Regions from separate parts of the Arthrobacter sp. 01T425 genome, predicted to be linked through region 3. Evidence: riboswitches for the same ligand, from Rfam matches in the RefSeq annotation. Region 3 holds a riboswitch; each other region holds the start of a gene.

Region 1 (4,979 bases), on a different contig from region 3:
GAGGACCTCGCCCAGGCCCAGCGTGTCGCGCCGGGGGCCCGCGCCGCGGCTGTTCCAGACGTTCATGGCCATGTGGTGGTGGTAGCCGCCGGCCGAGACGAACAGCGCCTGGCCGTGCCAGCCCGCGGTCTTTTCGAAGCCGAGCGTGCCGACATAGAAATCATGCGCCGACTGGACGTCGCCGACCTGCAGGTGGACGTGCCCGACGCCGGCGGCGGCCTGGCGCTGGCCGGCCACGGACTCCTCGGTCAGGTATTGCTGCAGGTAGCGCTGCGGCGGCAGGGCGAGACTGTCCATGACGACGTTCTTGCCCTCCCAGGACCACGCCGCCCGCGGCCGGTCCCAGTACAGCTCGATGCCGTTGCCTTCGGGGTCATTGAAGTAGAACGCCTCGCTGACGAGGTGGTCCGCGCTGCCGGTGAAGGACTGGGGCTCGTACTGGGCCGCGGTGGCGATGGTGGCCGCCAGGGAGTGCTGGTCCTCGAAGAGGAGGGCGGTGTGGAAGAGCCCGGCCTCGCCGCGGGAAGGTAGATTCAGGCCCGGGGCAGGCGCCAGATGCACCAGCGGCTTCTGCTGGCGCCCAAGGTAGAGCCCGCCGTCCTGTTCGGCCACAGTCTCCAGGCCGAGGGCGCGCTGGTAGTAGTCGGTCATGAGCTTCATGTCGCCGACCTTGAGCATCACGGTGCCCATGGTGAGTTCGGCAGGAAGGAGGTCCTGGGTGCTGGCTTCTGCGGTCATGGCAATGCTCCGTGGATTCTGTAGCCACCGGCCTTCGGCGACTCTACATAAAGATAAATTACTTGAAGCTTCAATTTATTCCAAAACATGGACTGGCGCCCGGTCCACCGGCAGCCCACGCAGCACGATATGCCGGATCCGGCGGAGCGTGGCCGGATTGCTCCGCGGATCCTCGGCGGTGACGAGGACATCAGCGCTTGCCCCTTCACCGATGGACTCCGCGCCGAGCCAGGTCCGCGCAGACCAGCTCGCGGCGTTGAGGGCGGCAGCGGCGGAAAGGCCGGCGGCGTGCAGGGCCTGGATCTCGTCCACGATCCTGCCATGGCTGATCACGCTGCCGGCGTCGGTGCCGGCATAGATCGCCAGCCCGGCCTCGTGGGCTTCGAGGATCCGCTCCGCCCGGCGCTCCCACAGCGAGCGCATGTGGGCTGTGTAGCGGGGGAACTTGGCCGCCGCCCGGGCGGCGATGTCCGGGAACGTGGCGATGTTGATCAGGGTGGGCACGATCGGAACACCCTGTTCGAGGAAGCGCGGCAGGTGCCGCGGCAGCAGCCCGGTGGCGTGCTCGATGCAGTCGATCCCGGCGTCGAGCATGTCGTCGAGGGTGTCTTCGGCGAAGCAGTGTGCGGTGACGCGGGCCCCCTCATCGTGGGCGGCCTGGACGGCGTCCTTGACCGTCCGGGCGGGAAAACTGGCGGCGAGATCGCCGGCGTCGCGGTCGATCCAGTCCCCCACGAGCTTGACCCAGCCGTCGCCCGCGCGGGCCTGCTTGCGCACGGCCTCGACGAGATCCTCCGGTTCGACCTCGACGGCCAGGCCAGGCAGGTACCGCCGGGTCCTGGCGAGGTGCCTGCCGGAGCGGATGATCCGGGGCAGGTCCGCGCGTTGCTGGAGCCAGCGTGTGTTGTGGACGGCGCCGGCGTCGCGGACCAGGAGCGTCCCGGCGTTGCGGTCCGCCAGGGCCTGGGATTCCGCGGTGTCCTCGGTAACGTCCCCGCCCGGGCCGAGGCCGATGTGGCAGTGCGCGTCCACGAGGCCGGGCATGACCCAGCCGTCGAGTACGAGGTCAGGCGCGGCGGCCGGACGGTGGAAGGTTAGCAGGCCGCCCACCGACCAGAGCCCGCGGCGTTCCTGGTCCGCCGCGGTGAGGATAGGCCCGCTGAACTCGATGATGCCGGTCATGACCTAAAGCCTAATCCGCATGACGATCCGCCGGCCAAGACGGTCCAGCCCCAGCTGCGCTTCGTGGATCCGCAGGGCGCCCAACGCCTGTCCTGGCTGGGCGAGTTCCTCGAAACCCCAGCTCGCATAAAACGGCGCATTGAACGGGACGCCTGCGAAGGTGCAAAGCGTCATCGATAAATAGCCACGGCTCCGGGCCGCATCAAGGGCCGCCTCCACCAGGGACCGTCCTATCCCCCGCCCGGCGGAGTCCGGCTGCACGGAGAGTTGTTCCAGATGGGCCTGGCCGCCGACCTCGTCAACGCGGGCAAACCCTACGGGCGGGTTTCCGGCGACAAGTATGAAGAGCGGCTCAACCGGCGTCGTCAACTCCGGAGCCGGGAGCGTCTGGTTCCCCAGCTCCGCTTCGAGGATGCGGTCTGCTGAGGCCTCGAGAACCGGCAGCGCCGGGAGGTCTTCCGGCGTCGCCATCCGGATGCGGGGCACGGCCCTGGGCAGAGTCACAATGCCACGCTAACACCGCGGCCCGACCGCACTCCGTCACACTCGAGGGCCGGCCGGAGGTGCGTGGTAGTTTCGTCTACGACCACACGGGTGCCCCTGCAGGGGCTGAGATCGGGCTGACGCAGCCTGCGACCGTTGAACCTGTCCGGGTAATGCCGGCGAAGGAAGTGAGCTTTTCCGTGAACACCCAAGTGACACAGCACAGCCCTGTCCAAATTCAGTCCGCAGCCGCCACGCAGTCGCTGAAGTCCCACTCGCTGGCCTTCAGCACGGACCAGGAGCATGGCATCCGCGTGCCGGTGACCGAGATCGCCCTGGAACCCTCCCCGGGCGGCGTCCGGAACCCGCCGTTCCGGGTGTACCGCACTGCCGGCCCGGGCAGCGATCCGGTCCGCGGGCTGGAACCGTTCCGCACCCCCTGGATTGAGGCCAGGGCGGACACCGAACCCTACGCCGGCCGCGAACGGGAGCTGCTCGACGACGGCAAATCGGCGGTGCGCCGCGGTGCTGCGTCGGCCGAGTGGCGGGGCGGCCGGCCGGTGCCGCGCCGGGCCGTTGAGGGCAGGACCGTCACGCAGATGCGCTACGCCCGGGACGGTGTCATCACCCAGGAAATGCGGTTCGTCGCGCTGCGCGAGAACTGCGATGTGGAGCTGGTGCGCAGCGAGGTGGCCGCGGGCCGCGCGATCATTCCCAACAACGTCAACCACCCCGAATCCGAGCCGATGATCATCGGCAAGTCGTTCCTGGTGAAAATCAACGCCAATATCGGCAACTCCGCCGTGACCAGCTCCATCGCCGAGGAGGTCGACAAACTCCAGTGGGCCACGCAGTGGGGCGCGGACACCGTCATGGACCTCTCCACCGGGGACGACATCCACACCACGCGCGAGTGGATCATCCGTAACTCCCCCGTCCCCATCGGAACGGTCCCGATCTACCAGGCGCTGGAGAAGGTCAACGGTGAGGCGAACGCCCTGACCTGGGAGATCTTCCGGGACACCGTGATCGAACAGTGCGAGCAGGGCGTGGACTACATGACCATCCACGCCGGCGTGCTGCTGCGGTATGTGCCGCTGACGGCCAACCGGGTCACCGGCATCGTGTCCCGCGGCGGTTCCATCATGGCCGGCTGGTGCCTGGCGCACCACCGGGAGAACTTCCTGTACACCCACTTCGATGAGTTGTGCGAGATCTTCGCCCGCTACGACGTCGCGTTCTCCCTGGGCGACGGGCTGCGGCCGGGCGCGACGGCGGATGCCAACGACGCGGCACAGTTCGCCGAACTGGACACCCTGGCCGAGCTCACGCAGCGGGCCTGGGACTTCGACGTGCAAGTCATGGTGGAGGGCCCCGGGCATGTGCCCTTCCACCTCGTCCGGGAAAACGTGGAGCGCCAGCAGGAACTCTGCAAGGGCGCCCCGTTTTACACACTCGGGCCGCTCGTCACGGACATCGCACCGGGCTATGACCACATCACCTCGGCGATCGGCGCCACCGAGATCGCCCGCTACGGCACTGCCATGCTCTGCTACGTCACGCCCAAGGAACACCTCGGGCTGCCGAACAAGGACGATGTGAAGACGGGGGTGATCACTTACAAGATCGCCGCCCATGCCGCGGACCTCGCCAAGGGCCACCCCGGCGCGCACGAACGCGACGATGCCCTGTCCAAGGCAAGGTTCGAGTTCCGCTGGCGGGACCAGTTCGCGCTGTCCCTGGACCCGGTCACGGCCGAGGCCTACCATGATGAGACGCTTCCCGCGGAGCCGGCCAAGACAGCCCACTTCTGCTCGATGTGCGGTCCGAAGTTCTGCTCCATGCGGATCAGCCAGGACATCCGGGACGAATACGGATCAGCAGATTCGCAGGCGGCCCTAGCGCAGATGACGGCCGGAATGCGGGCGAAGAGCAACGAGTTCCTCGCCTCGGGCGGCAAGGTCTACCTGCCGCAGCCCTCAGTGGGAGGACCCGCAGCTTCCTAGGACGCCCGGGCGTGCTGGTGCCGGCTGACCTCGGCGATGTAGGAGCGGATGGCCCGGTCCCCTTCGGCTGAATCCTGGGGCCGGTGCCCTCCCGGCGCCGTGCGGTGCAGGGCGCCTGTCTCGCGCAGGTAGCCGGCGATTTCCTCATACAGCGGTTCCCAGCCGCCGGTCAGGACCAGGGTCGGCACGCCCGGCACGATCTGCAGCGGGGCTTCCCACGGCGGCGCCTGCAGGCGGAGCCGGCGCGCAGCCCGGAGGGCCTCCGGCGTCGTGGCCCCGGGGGCATCCGCCGCGAACGCGCGGCGGATGAACTCCCGCTGGAAGTCGTCGTCGCTGAGGTTGTGGCGGACGTCGAAGAGCGGCTGCATCAGGGCCCGGTGCGCGGCGGTGGCCGGGAGCTCCGCGGTCAGGGACAGGCAGGCCGGTTCCACCAGGGTCAGCGACTGGACGAGGTCGGGCCGTTCGACGGCGGCCATCATCGCAGCGATCGCGCCCTGCGAATGGGCCACGACATGGCCGCCGGCCTCGCCGCGGCCGTCGTCTGCCAGCGAGGCGAGCACGATGGCGGCG
Region 2 (4,979 bases), on a different contig from region 3:
AGCGAGCCCGTCTCCGCCGGCGAATAGCGGCGTATCGCCACCGTGGTCAGCTCCGTCCCGGACGCCACCAGCGCCGCCCCGAGCCCGTCCAGGCTCGGCGCACCGCCGGTTCCCATGATGAGGCGGGAGCCGAGCCTTACGCCGTCGACCACGAACGGATCGGCCACCGCACCGGTCATGGGGACGGCCTGTGTTCCTGCGAACGTCGTCTCGTTCATGCTGGTCATCCTCCTTGGACTGCCGTGACAAGTTCGACGTCGTCGCCGTCGGCGAGCGCCGTGGCGTGCCACTGGCTGCGCGGCACCACTTCGGCGTTGCGGGCGACGGCGACACCGAGCTTCCGCCCGTCGGCGGCGCGGCCGTCGGGGCCGATGCTCCGGCCAGTGAGCTGGCTGACGAGTGCGGAGACGGAGGCGCCGTCGGCGACGCTCTGATCCGTTCCGTTAAGTCGGATGTTCATGCTGCTTCCTTCTTAGGGCTGTCCCCGGACGTAACCGGGATGCGGGAAAAACGGTCGGGGCGGAACCCGGCCCAGCGCGGGTCCGGCGTGAAATCCATGAGTTGCCGGCACACGGCGGCAGCGGCGGGGGTCAGCAGGACGCCGTGCCGGAAGAATCCTGTGGCGATGATGAGTCCCGGGACGTCGCCGCCGTCCGCTTGTGCGATCCGCCCCAGCAGCGGGGCATTGTCCGGGGTTCCGGGCCGCGCCCGCGCCGTGGCTTCCAAAAGCTCCAGCTCGGCGACCGCAGGCACCAGCTGCTGGGCATCCCGCAGCAGCTGGTAAATGCCGCCGGCGGAAACCGCGTGCGGATCCGACGGTCCATCCTCCCGCTGGGTGGCCCCGATCACCACGGTGCCGTCCTGGCGGGGGACGATGTACACCGGGATGCCGCGCACCATGCCCCGCACGGTGGCCGTGAGCAGCGGCTGCAGATGCGGAGGCACGCGGAGCCGGAGGATGTCGCCGTAGACGGGCCGCAGCGGCAGCGCCAGCCCGGCCGGAAGCTCCTCGAGCGCGGCGGCGCCGAGCCCGTTGGCGACCACGGTCTCGGCAGCCCGTACGGTACCGCCGCCAGCCAACCGCACACCTGCCACCTGTCCGTCCTGCCACAGCAGGCCTGCCGCGCGCCGCCGGACGAAGCTGCCGCCTTCCGCACCGAGCACGCCGGCGAGCCGGGTGATCAGCAGGCGGGGGTCCACCTGGTGGTCGGCCGGGATGTCGAAGGCACACGAGATGCCGGGACTCAGCAGGGGCTCCCGGGTGCGCGCCTCGCGCACTGTCAGTGGCTCCACGGCCAGGCCGCATGCCTTCTGGACTTCCCTCAAGTCCGCGAGCGCGCGCCGGTCCGCCGCGTCGGCCCCCACCGCCAGGGTCGGCGTCGTTAAGTAGCCGGTACCCGCCGGGGAATCCGCGCCGGCGGCAACGGCGTCGAGAGCCGCAGCGAATCCTGGCCACAACCGGGAGGCCTCAAGCATCAGTTCCAGGAGCTGTTCCTCCTGGTAGTGCAGTTCACTCACGGGGGCCAGCATGCCGGCCGCGGCCCAGCTGGCTCCGCTGCCGGGAGCATCATCGATCAGGACCACGGATCGGCCCGAGCGGATGGCCTCGAACGCGATGCCATGGCCGATCACCCCGCCGCCGATCACGGCCACGTCGGCAGTCGTATCCCCCGCGATGATTCCCTCTGCGGTACCGGGCCCCGTGTCACAAACCTGGGCGTCGGCGTCATTTGCGGCTCCGGCCGCACGGCCTGCTCGTGTGCCCATGAAAAATTCCTTCCCTACGCCGGTACTAGCCGGATCAGGTCAAGCGGTCGGCTCTGACGCCCTCTCAGCCGGGCAGCGGCGACATGGCTGCTGCGGGCTCCCGCGGTATGCGCCCAGTTTAGAGGAACTAGGCTGGTCCCATGAGCCAGGACCCTCTCCACACCACCGCCCGCCTCTATCTCTGCACCGACGCCCGCAGGGACCGCGGCGACTTCGAGGACTTCGTGGATGCCGCCTTCGCCGGCGGCGTGGACATCATCCAGTTGCGCGACAAGTCGCTCGAGGCCTCCGAGGAGCTGGAACTGCTGGAGGTCCTGCACACCGCAGCGCAGCGCCACGGGCGGCTGTGGGCCGTCAATGACCGGGCGGACATCGCCTCCCTGTCCGGGGCTCCGGTGTTCCATGTCGGCCAGAAGGACATTTCGCTCGACGCCGCCCGCGGCTTTCTCGGCAAGGATGCCGTGATCGGTCTGTCCACCCACAGCCCGAAGCAGGTGGACGCCGCCATCGCTGCCGCGCCAGGCCGCAAAGGGCTCGATTATTTCTGTGTGGGCCCCGTGTGGGCGACGCCCACCAAGCCCGGGCGCGCCGCCGTCGGCCTCGATCTGGTGCGCTACGCCGCCCAGGCGATCGGCGGGGCGGACGCGGAGGGAACCGGCAGGGTCAACGAAAGCGTGCTGCCGTGGTTCGCGATCGGCGGGATCGACCTCAGTAACGTGGAGCAGGTAGTCGATGCCGGTGCCCGGCGGATCGTCGTGGTCCGGGCGATCACCGACGCCACTGATCCGGCCCACGCCGCCGGAGCCTTGCTGGCGGCGCTGGACGCCGCCGCATCCTAAGCAGGTCCCACCCGTAATGCCGGCCGGCACTGAAACTATCCGGCGAGACCCAGCTCCGTCATCCGGCGCGCGTGGTTCGCTGCGAGTTCGGCCGCCAGGCCGTTGACCAGCGCCCGGGCGCCGGCGTCGTCCAGCCCCGACAGTCCGCCGAGGAACGCGTGCTCAGCGCTGACACGCTGGGCGTGGTTCAGTACTTCCCCCAGCAGACGCCTGGCCCACAACGCCAGGCGCGACGCCAGCCGGGGGTCATCGGCCAGGGCCGCCTTGATGCGCGCCTGCAGCACGGCCGTGGACTCACCGGTGGAGCGGACCTGCCCGATCAACTCACGGGTCGCGGCGTCGACGTACCGGCCCACGACGCCGTAAAAGTCCGCGGCGACCGTGTCGATCACGTAGGCCTTCATGAGGGCCTCGTACCAGTCCGACGGGCGCGTGCGTTCGTGGAAGTGGTCCACCGAGGGCTGGAACGGCAGCATGGCGGCCTCCGTATCCAGGCCCATGTGTTCGAGCCGGATTCGGACGAGTTCGTAATGCTGGAACTCGACCACCGCCATCCTGCCCAGCAACGCACGGTCATGCAGCGTGGGCGAATACCGGGCACTCGAGGACAGCCGCTCGAAGGCGGAAAGCTCGCCGTACGCCAAGACTCCCAGCAGGTCGGCAAGGAAGCTGTTGTAGAGGGCAGGATCGTCCGCAGTTGCGCTCATCTTCCAAGACTAATAGCGGAAATCGGGCTACCCTGATTTTCGTGTCACATCATCGCCTGACCCCCAGTGTCCACGAGCAGCAGAACCAGCTTGCCGGGGCACTCAAGGCGTTGCGCACCACGCTGGAACTGCCCGGCCCGTTCCCCGAGGGTGTGCTGCGCGACGCGGAGGCGGCGGTGGCCGAGCACAAGCTCCCGGACCTTGACCTCACGCACGTCGAGTTCGTGACTATCGATCCGGCATCGTCCACCGACCTGGACCAGGCCCTGTTTATCGAACGGAGCAACGGCGGCTACAAGGTCTTCTACGCCATCGCCGACGTCCCCTCCTTTGTCGCCCCGGGCGGGGCGCTGGACGCCGAGACCCGGCGCCGCGGCCAGACCTTCTACACCCCGGACGGCAGGATTCCGCTGCATCCGGAGATTATCAGCGAGGCCGCCGGCAGCCTGCTCGCCGGGCAGCTGTGCGCGGCGTTCGTCTGGGAGTTCGAGCTCGACGCCGCGGCAGAGGTCGCCTCGGTCCTCGTGCGCCGGGCACAGGTCCGCAGCCGCGCGAAGCTCAACTACAAAGGCGTCCAGGCCGAGCTCGACGCCGGCACCGCGGCGCCCGTGCTGCAGCTGCTGAAAGAAGTAGGCCTCAAACGGGTGGAACTGGAACGACTGCGCGGCGGCGCGAGCCTGAACATGCCGGAACAGGAGATCCAGCAACTGCCCGACGGCGGCTACCGGATCGTAGCGGCCCCGCCGCTGCCGGTGGAGGACTGGAACGCCCAGATTTCACTCATGACCGGGATGGCCGCCGCGGCGCTCATGCTCCAGGGCAAAGTCGGCATCCTGCGCACCATGCCCGCCCCGGACGAGGCATCACTGCGCCACTTCCACCGGCAGACCCACGCCCTCGGCAAGCCCTGGGACGGGGAAATGCGCTACGGCGAGTACCTGCGGACCCTTGACCCGACGGACCCCCGGCAGCTGGCCATTGTGCATTCGGCCGGGATGCTCTTCCGCGGTGCCGGATACACACCCTTCGACGGCACAGTGCCCAACGCCGCCGTCCAGTCCGCCATCGGCGCGGCCTACGCCCATTCCACGGCACCGCTGCGGCGGCTGGTCGACCGCTTCGTGCTGGTAATCTGCGAGGCCCTGAGCAACGGCACCGAAGTTCCTGCCTGGGCCCGGGAGGCGCTGTCGTCCCTCCCCGCCATCATGGGCACCTCGGACCAGCTGGCCGCGAAACTGGAGCGGCTGTCGCTGGACACCGTTGAGGCGGCCCTGCTCGTCAACCACGTCGGCCAGGAATTCGACGCTGTCGTCATCTCCGGTCCCAAGCCGGCCAAGGGCACCAACGGCACCAGCAACGGCAACGGCGGGAAGACCAACGGCAACGGAAACGGCCCGTCCGGGATCGTCCAGATCGCCGAGCCCGCCGTGACCGCACGATGCCCCGGCGAGCTGGAACCGGGCACCAAAGTCCGGGTCCGGGTGTTGTCCTCGGACATCGCCACGCGGGAAATCCAGTTGGAGCTCGTGGGCTGACGGCCCGCCGGCGGTCCGCTAGCCGTCCCCACGCCGTCGCCAGCCAGCGCTGCCGGCCGCCCTCCCGGTCACCTCCCGAGGCGTAATCACCCGCCCAGTCGAGGATCCACGCCTTGTACAGCTAGACTGAA
Region 3 (4,979 bases):
GCCCTCCATGGAGGCCGCTTTCGTGGACATCGGCCGCGGCCGCAACGCCGTGCTCTACGCCGGTGAAGTGAACTGGGAGTCCGTCAACCTCGAGGGCAAGCAGCGCCGCATCGAGAACGCGCTGAAGTCCGGCGACTCCGTGCTGGTCCAGGTCACCAAGGACCCAGTCGGCCACAAGGGCGCCCGTCTCACCAGCCAGATCTCGCTGCCCGGCCGGTACCTCGTGTACGTGCCCGGCGGTTCCATGACCGGCATCTCCCGCAAGCTGCCCGACGTCGAACGCAACCGCCTCAAGCGGATCCTCAAGGACCGCCTGCCCGAGGACGCGGGCGTCATTGTCCGCACCGCGGCCGAGGGAGCTTCCGAGGAAGAGCTGACGCACGACATCAACCGCCTCCGCGCGCAGTGGGAAGGCATCGAGAGCCAGTCGACGTCCACCAAGATCCTCGCCCCCGAGCTGCTCTACGGCGAACCTGACCTGACCATCAAGGTGGTCCGGGACGTCTTCAACGAGGACTTCTCCAAGCTGATCGTCTCCGGCGAGGAAGCCTGGGACACCATCGAGGCCTACGTCACCTACGTCGCGCCGGACCTCGTGGGCCGGCTCGAGAAGTGGACCAAGGACACGGACATCTTCGCGGCCTGGCGCATCGACGAGCAGATCCACAAGGCCCTGGACCGGAAGGTCTTCCTGCCCTCGGGCGGTTCGCTCGTGATCGACCGCACCGAAGCCATGACCGTGGTGGACGTCAACACCGGCAAATTCACCGGCTCCGGCGGCAACCTCGAGGAAACCGTCACCAAGAACAACCTGGAAGCGGCCGAGGAAGTCGTCCGGCAGCTGCGCCTGCGCGATATTGGCGGCATCATCGTGATCGACTTCATCGACATGGTGCTCGAATCCAACCGCGACCTCGTGCTGCGCCGCATGGTGGAGTGCCTGGGCCGGGACCGCACCAAGCACCAGGTGGCCGAGGTGACCTCGCTGGGCCTCGTGCAGATGACCCGCAAGCGGATGGGCACCGGGCTGCTGGAAGTCTTCGGCGAACAGTGCGAAACATGTGCGGGCCGCGGCATCGTCACCCACGACGAGCCGGTGGAGCACCGCCGCGCCAACACGGTCGCCGCGGAGCACTATGTGCCGCGCACCGAGGCGCAGCCTGCTGCCCGCCCGGAACGCAAGAGCCGTCGCCGCGGCCGGGGAGGCCAGGGCGGAGAGACCGCGCCGACCGCACCCGCGCCCGTCCACGCCGAACCCACCGAGGCCGAACGCCACGCCAAGGCCGAGGCCACCCGTGCCGCGCTGGCCAACATCGCTGCCGCGGCGCACGCCGCGCACCTGCACGACGGGGAGGCAGCCGCAGCCAGCGACGCCGGGGCCCGCCAGGCCGCCGTCGACGCCGTCACGCAGCTCGCAGCCGCCGACGAGGCAGCCGGCCGCCCCGCAACGGTGCTGACGTTTGGCGGCGAGCAGGTGGCCCTGCCCTTCGTCGAGCACGCGGAGGACGCGCCGTCACCGGCCCTGACCCTGGACCTGCTGACCGAGGCCTTCGCAAACCTGGGCGAAGCCGAGGCCGGCAAGCCGGACCAGGCCGCCGGCCTGGCGGCCGGTCAGGCAGCAGCTGTTGCCGCACCGGAAGCCACGGCGCCCGAGGCGCCGTCGGCCGTCCGCGCTGCGGAGGCGCCGTCGTCACGCACAGCTGACACCACGACGCTGCGCGGCCGCCGCGGGCGCCGCAACCGGAGTGCCAGCCGCGCCCAGGGCGCAGCCAACGAAACCTCCGTGGAGCACCGCGAGGCAACCCGGCCGGCCGCGGCCGGATCCGTCCACGAGGCCAAGGCTCCCGCCGCGGCCGGGCCTGCGTCCATCCCGGCCGGCAACGAGCCGATCATCCTCGGCGTCGGCGTGCCGGCGTCGGAGCTGTAGTCCTCCGCGACTGACCACGTCCCCGTCCGGTCATTATTTCGACTGGTCGGGCCGCGGGTCCGGGTCAGGGCAGACGTAACATACGTCCGCCCGGGCCCGGGCCCGCTCGTGCGTTAACGGGTCCTCCGGGTGGCAAGGGCTAGGCTGGAACACTGACACGGGGTGCCGGGCATCGGGCCGGCTGAGATCCAGACCCGTTGAACCTGTCCGGTTAGCACCGGCGAAGGGATGTCTTCCTTGTCCGCGAAATCGAATCCGTCCGAGTTCCTCCCGCCCAATTTTCTGCACAACGAGTCTCTGCCGGCCCCGCCGCGCATTCCCCGCGTGCTGGCCATCGCCGGCTCCGATCCCTCCGGCGGGGCCGGAATCCAGGCCGACCTGAAGAGCATCGCGGCGAACGGAGGCTACGGCATGGCCGCCATCACCGCCCTGACAGCGCAGAACACGCAGGGCGTGCGCGCCGTCCACGTCCCCCCGGCGTCGTTCCTCACGGCGCAGCTGGACGCCATCAGCGACGACATCGGCATCGACGCCGTCAAGATCGGCATGCTCGGTGACGCCGCCGTGATCGACGCCGTCCGCGGCTGGCTGGAAAAGGTGCGCCCCGCCGTCATGGTCCTGGACCCGGTGATGGTCGCCACCAGCGGTGACCGGCTCCTGCAGGAATCGGCCGAGGCCGCCCTGCAGGCCCTCCTGCCGCTGGCGGACCTCATCACGCCCAACCTCGCCGAACTCGCCATCCTGCTCAAGGAACCCGTCGCTGCCGAGTGGTCCGAGGCCCTGGCGCAGGGCAAGCGGCTGGCCGCCCTGACCGGCACCACCGTCCTGGTTAAGGGCGGACACCTCCAGGGCGCCGGGCCGGGGGACGGGCATGCCCACGACGCCGATGCCCACGACGCCGCCGGCCACGGCGCCGGCACCGGCTGCCCGGATGCGCTGGTCAACACCGGCGGCCTGCTCGGCCAGGAAACGGTGGTGGTGCCGGGGGAGCGGATCGCGACGCGCAACAGCCACGGCACCGGCTGCTCCCTGTCCTCGGCCATGGCCACTGTGCAGGCCAGGGTGGGGGACTGGGAAGCGACGCTGCGGGAAGTCAAGCCGTGGCTGCTGGGCGCGCTCCGCGGAGCCTCGGCCCTGGACGTCGGCTCCGGCACCGGCCCGGTCCACCACTTCCACCACCTGCAGCACCTCCAGGCCGGGCAGGGTCCGGCGGCGGGGGAGTTCGCCGCAGCCCTGCGCGCAGGAGCCGCGGGCGATCTTGAGGCGATCTACGCCCTGGACTTCGTCCGCGGACTGGCCGACGGCACCTTGCCCGAGCACGAGTTCGCGTACTACCTCGCCCAGGACGCCATCTACCTCAACGGCTACTCCCGGGTCCTGGCCCGGGCCGCGGCGATTGCCCCCACCGAGGCCGAGCAGCTGTTCTGGGCCCGTTCGGCGCAGACCTGCCTGGAGGTCGAATCCGAGCTGCACCGTTCCTGGCTCAGCACGCGCCTCACGGCCTCCACCCTGGGCCCGGTCACGAAAGCGTATGTGGACCACCTGCTGGCCGCCTCTGTCTCCGGCAGCTATGGCGTCCTCGTGGCGGCGGCGCTGCCCTGCTTCTGGCTCTACGCCGAGGTCGGTTCCACGCTGCACCGGGAGTTCCTGGCCGGCGGCGCCCCCGGGGAGCACCCATACGCCGGCTGGCTGCGGACCTACGCCGACGAGGACTTCGCCGCCGCGACCCGGCAGGCCATCGCGTACACGGACACGGCGGCCGGGCGGGCATCGGAGAGCGAGCGGCAGGCCATGGCCCTGGCTTTCCGGCAGTCATCGCGCTACGAAGTGGACTTCTTCGACGCGCCGCGGCTGTACGCCTGACGCGAGCTGGTCCGGACTACCGGTACGATGGTGGGGCACGGTTCCGGAAGTCGTTGCGGCAACACAGCTCAAGATGGTCAAGATCCCGGCCAAGAACATTGGCAGGGACTTTGCATCAAGATGTTGTGGCGCCTATCACGGACTACCCGCCGGAACCAGCCTCATTTGCGGCCGAAGGCAAAATTAGCGTATTCTAGATCTTCGGTGCTTACGCCAACACTTGGGTTATGACCCTGAGAACGGTCCGCTTGGAATTTCAAATGGATTTGTTCCGGGGATAGCTCATGGGTTCCCCCGAGGAATCCACCGGCGTTGAGGCACAGCGTGAGCCGGTCCAAAGAATTTGGCCCCTGGTTCCGCACGCAAATCTAGTAATAAACGTCGAGAGAAGTGAGTTCCCCAGTGGTGTACGCGATTGTCCGCGCAGGCGGCCGCCAAGAGAAGGTTTCCATTGGAGACTTCGTTACCCTGAACCGCGTCCCCGGTGGAGCCGGCAGCACCTTTGAGTTGCCCGCACTGCTCCTGGTGGACGGTGACAAAGTCACGTCTGCTGCTGCGGACCTGGCCAAGGTAACGGTTACGGCTGAGATCCTCGAAGACCTCCGTGGTCCGAAGATCGTCATCCAGAAGTTCAAGAACAAGACCGGTTACAAGAAGCGTCAGGGCCACCGTCAGGAACTGACCAAGGTCAAGATCACCGGTATCAAGTAACTCTTCGTTACTGTTCAGGTTCCAGCAGATTCCCCAGAATTTTTGAAGGCAGGCATTTCAAATGGCACATAAAAAAGGCGCGAGTTCCACTCGCAACGGTCGTGACTCCAACGCCCAGTACCTCGGCGTCAAGCGCTTCGGTGGCCAGGTAGTTTCCGCAGGCGAGATCATCGTCCGCCAGCGCGGCACTCACTTCCACCCGGGCGCCGGCGTAGGCCGCGGCGGGGACGACACCCTGTTCGCCCTGACCCCCGGTGCTGTCGAGTTCGGCACCCGCCGTGGTCGCCGCGTTGTGAACATCGTGGCTGCTGCAGCTGCAGAGTAACAATAAGTTCTAAATCGGTGGGGCGGGCCATTAGGTCCGCTCCACCGGTGTTTTAACCGCATTACAATCATCTTGGGCCTCTTTGGGGGTCCGGGGAACAGCACTGAGGAGATCCACGTGGCGAGCTTTGTAGACCGGGTAGTACTGCACGTA

Evidence for each region. Region 3 has a riboswitch for thiamine pyrophosphate ahead of AC1DNG_RS00395 (bifunctional hydroxymethylpyrimidine kinase/phosphomethylpyrimidine kinase). Riboswitches for the same ligand answer to the same signal wherever they lie in the genome.
Region 1: another riboswitch for thiamine pyrophosphate. It lies ahead of thiC (phosphomethylpyrimidine synthase ThiC); the one in region 3 lies ahead of AC1DNG_RS00395 (bifunctional hydroxymethylpyrimidine kinase/phosphomethylpyrimidine kinase).
Region 2: another riboswitch for thiamine pyrophosphate. It lies ahead of thiO (glycine oxidase ThiO); the one in region 3 lies ahead of AC1DNG_RS00395 (bifunctional hydroxymethylpyrimidine kinase/phosphomethylpyrimidine kinase).

Annotation. Positions count from the first base shown of each region.
Region 1 covers NZ_JBFTPY010000015.1:86,644-91,622, reverse strand. The annotation lists gene AC1DNG_RS16280 (VOC family protein) at 1-738, opposite strand, end outside; gene AC1DNG_RS16275 (amidohydrolase family protein) at 814-1,920, opposite strand; gene AC1DNG_RS16270 (GNAT family N-acetyltransferase) at 1,924-2,424, opposite strand; TPP riboswitch at 2,501-2,608, shown strand; gene thiC (phosphomethylpyrimidine synthase ThiC) at 2,604-4,409, shown strand; gene AC1DNG_RS16260 (alpha/beta fold hydrolase) at 4,406-4,979, opposite strand, start outside.
Region 2 covers NZ_JBFTPY010000014.1:1,159-6,137, forward strand. The annotation lists gene AC1DNG_RS15390 (thiazole synthase) at 1-218, opposite strand, end outside; gene thiS (sulfur carrier protein ThiS) at 224-460, opposite strand; gene thiO (glycine oxidase ThiO) at 457-1,767, opposite strand; TPP riboswitch at 1,761-1,881, opposite strand; gene thiE (thiamine phosphate synthase) at 1,908-2,606, shown strand; gene AC1DNG_RS15410 (ferritin-like fold-containing protein) at 2,642-3,313, opposite strand; gene AC1DNG_RS15415 (RNB domain-containing ribonuclease) at 3,355-4,848, shown strand.
Region 3 covers NZ_JBFTPY010000001.1:74,566-79,544, forward strand. The annotation lists gene AC1DNG_RS00390 (Rne/Rng family ribonuclease) at 1-1,927, shown strand, start outside; TPP riboswitch at 2,076-2,173, shown strand; gene AC1DNG_RS00395 (bifunctional hydroxymethylpyrimidine kinase/phosphomethylpyrimidine kinase) at 2,243-3,790, shown strand; gene rplU (50S ribosomal protein L21) at 4,193-4,501, shown strand; gene rpmA (50S ribosomal protein L27) at 4,563-4,826, shown strand; gene obgE (GTPase ObgE) at 4,944-4,979, shown strand, end outside.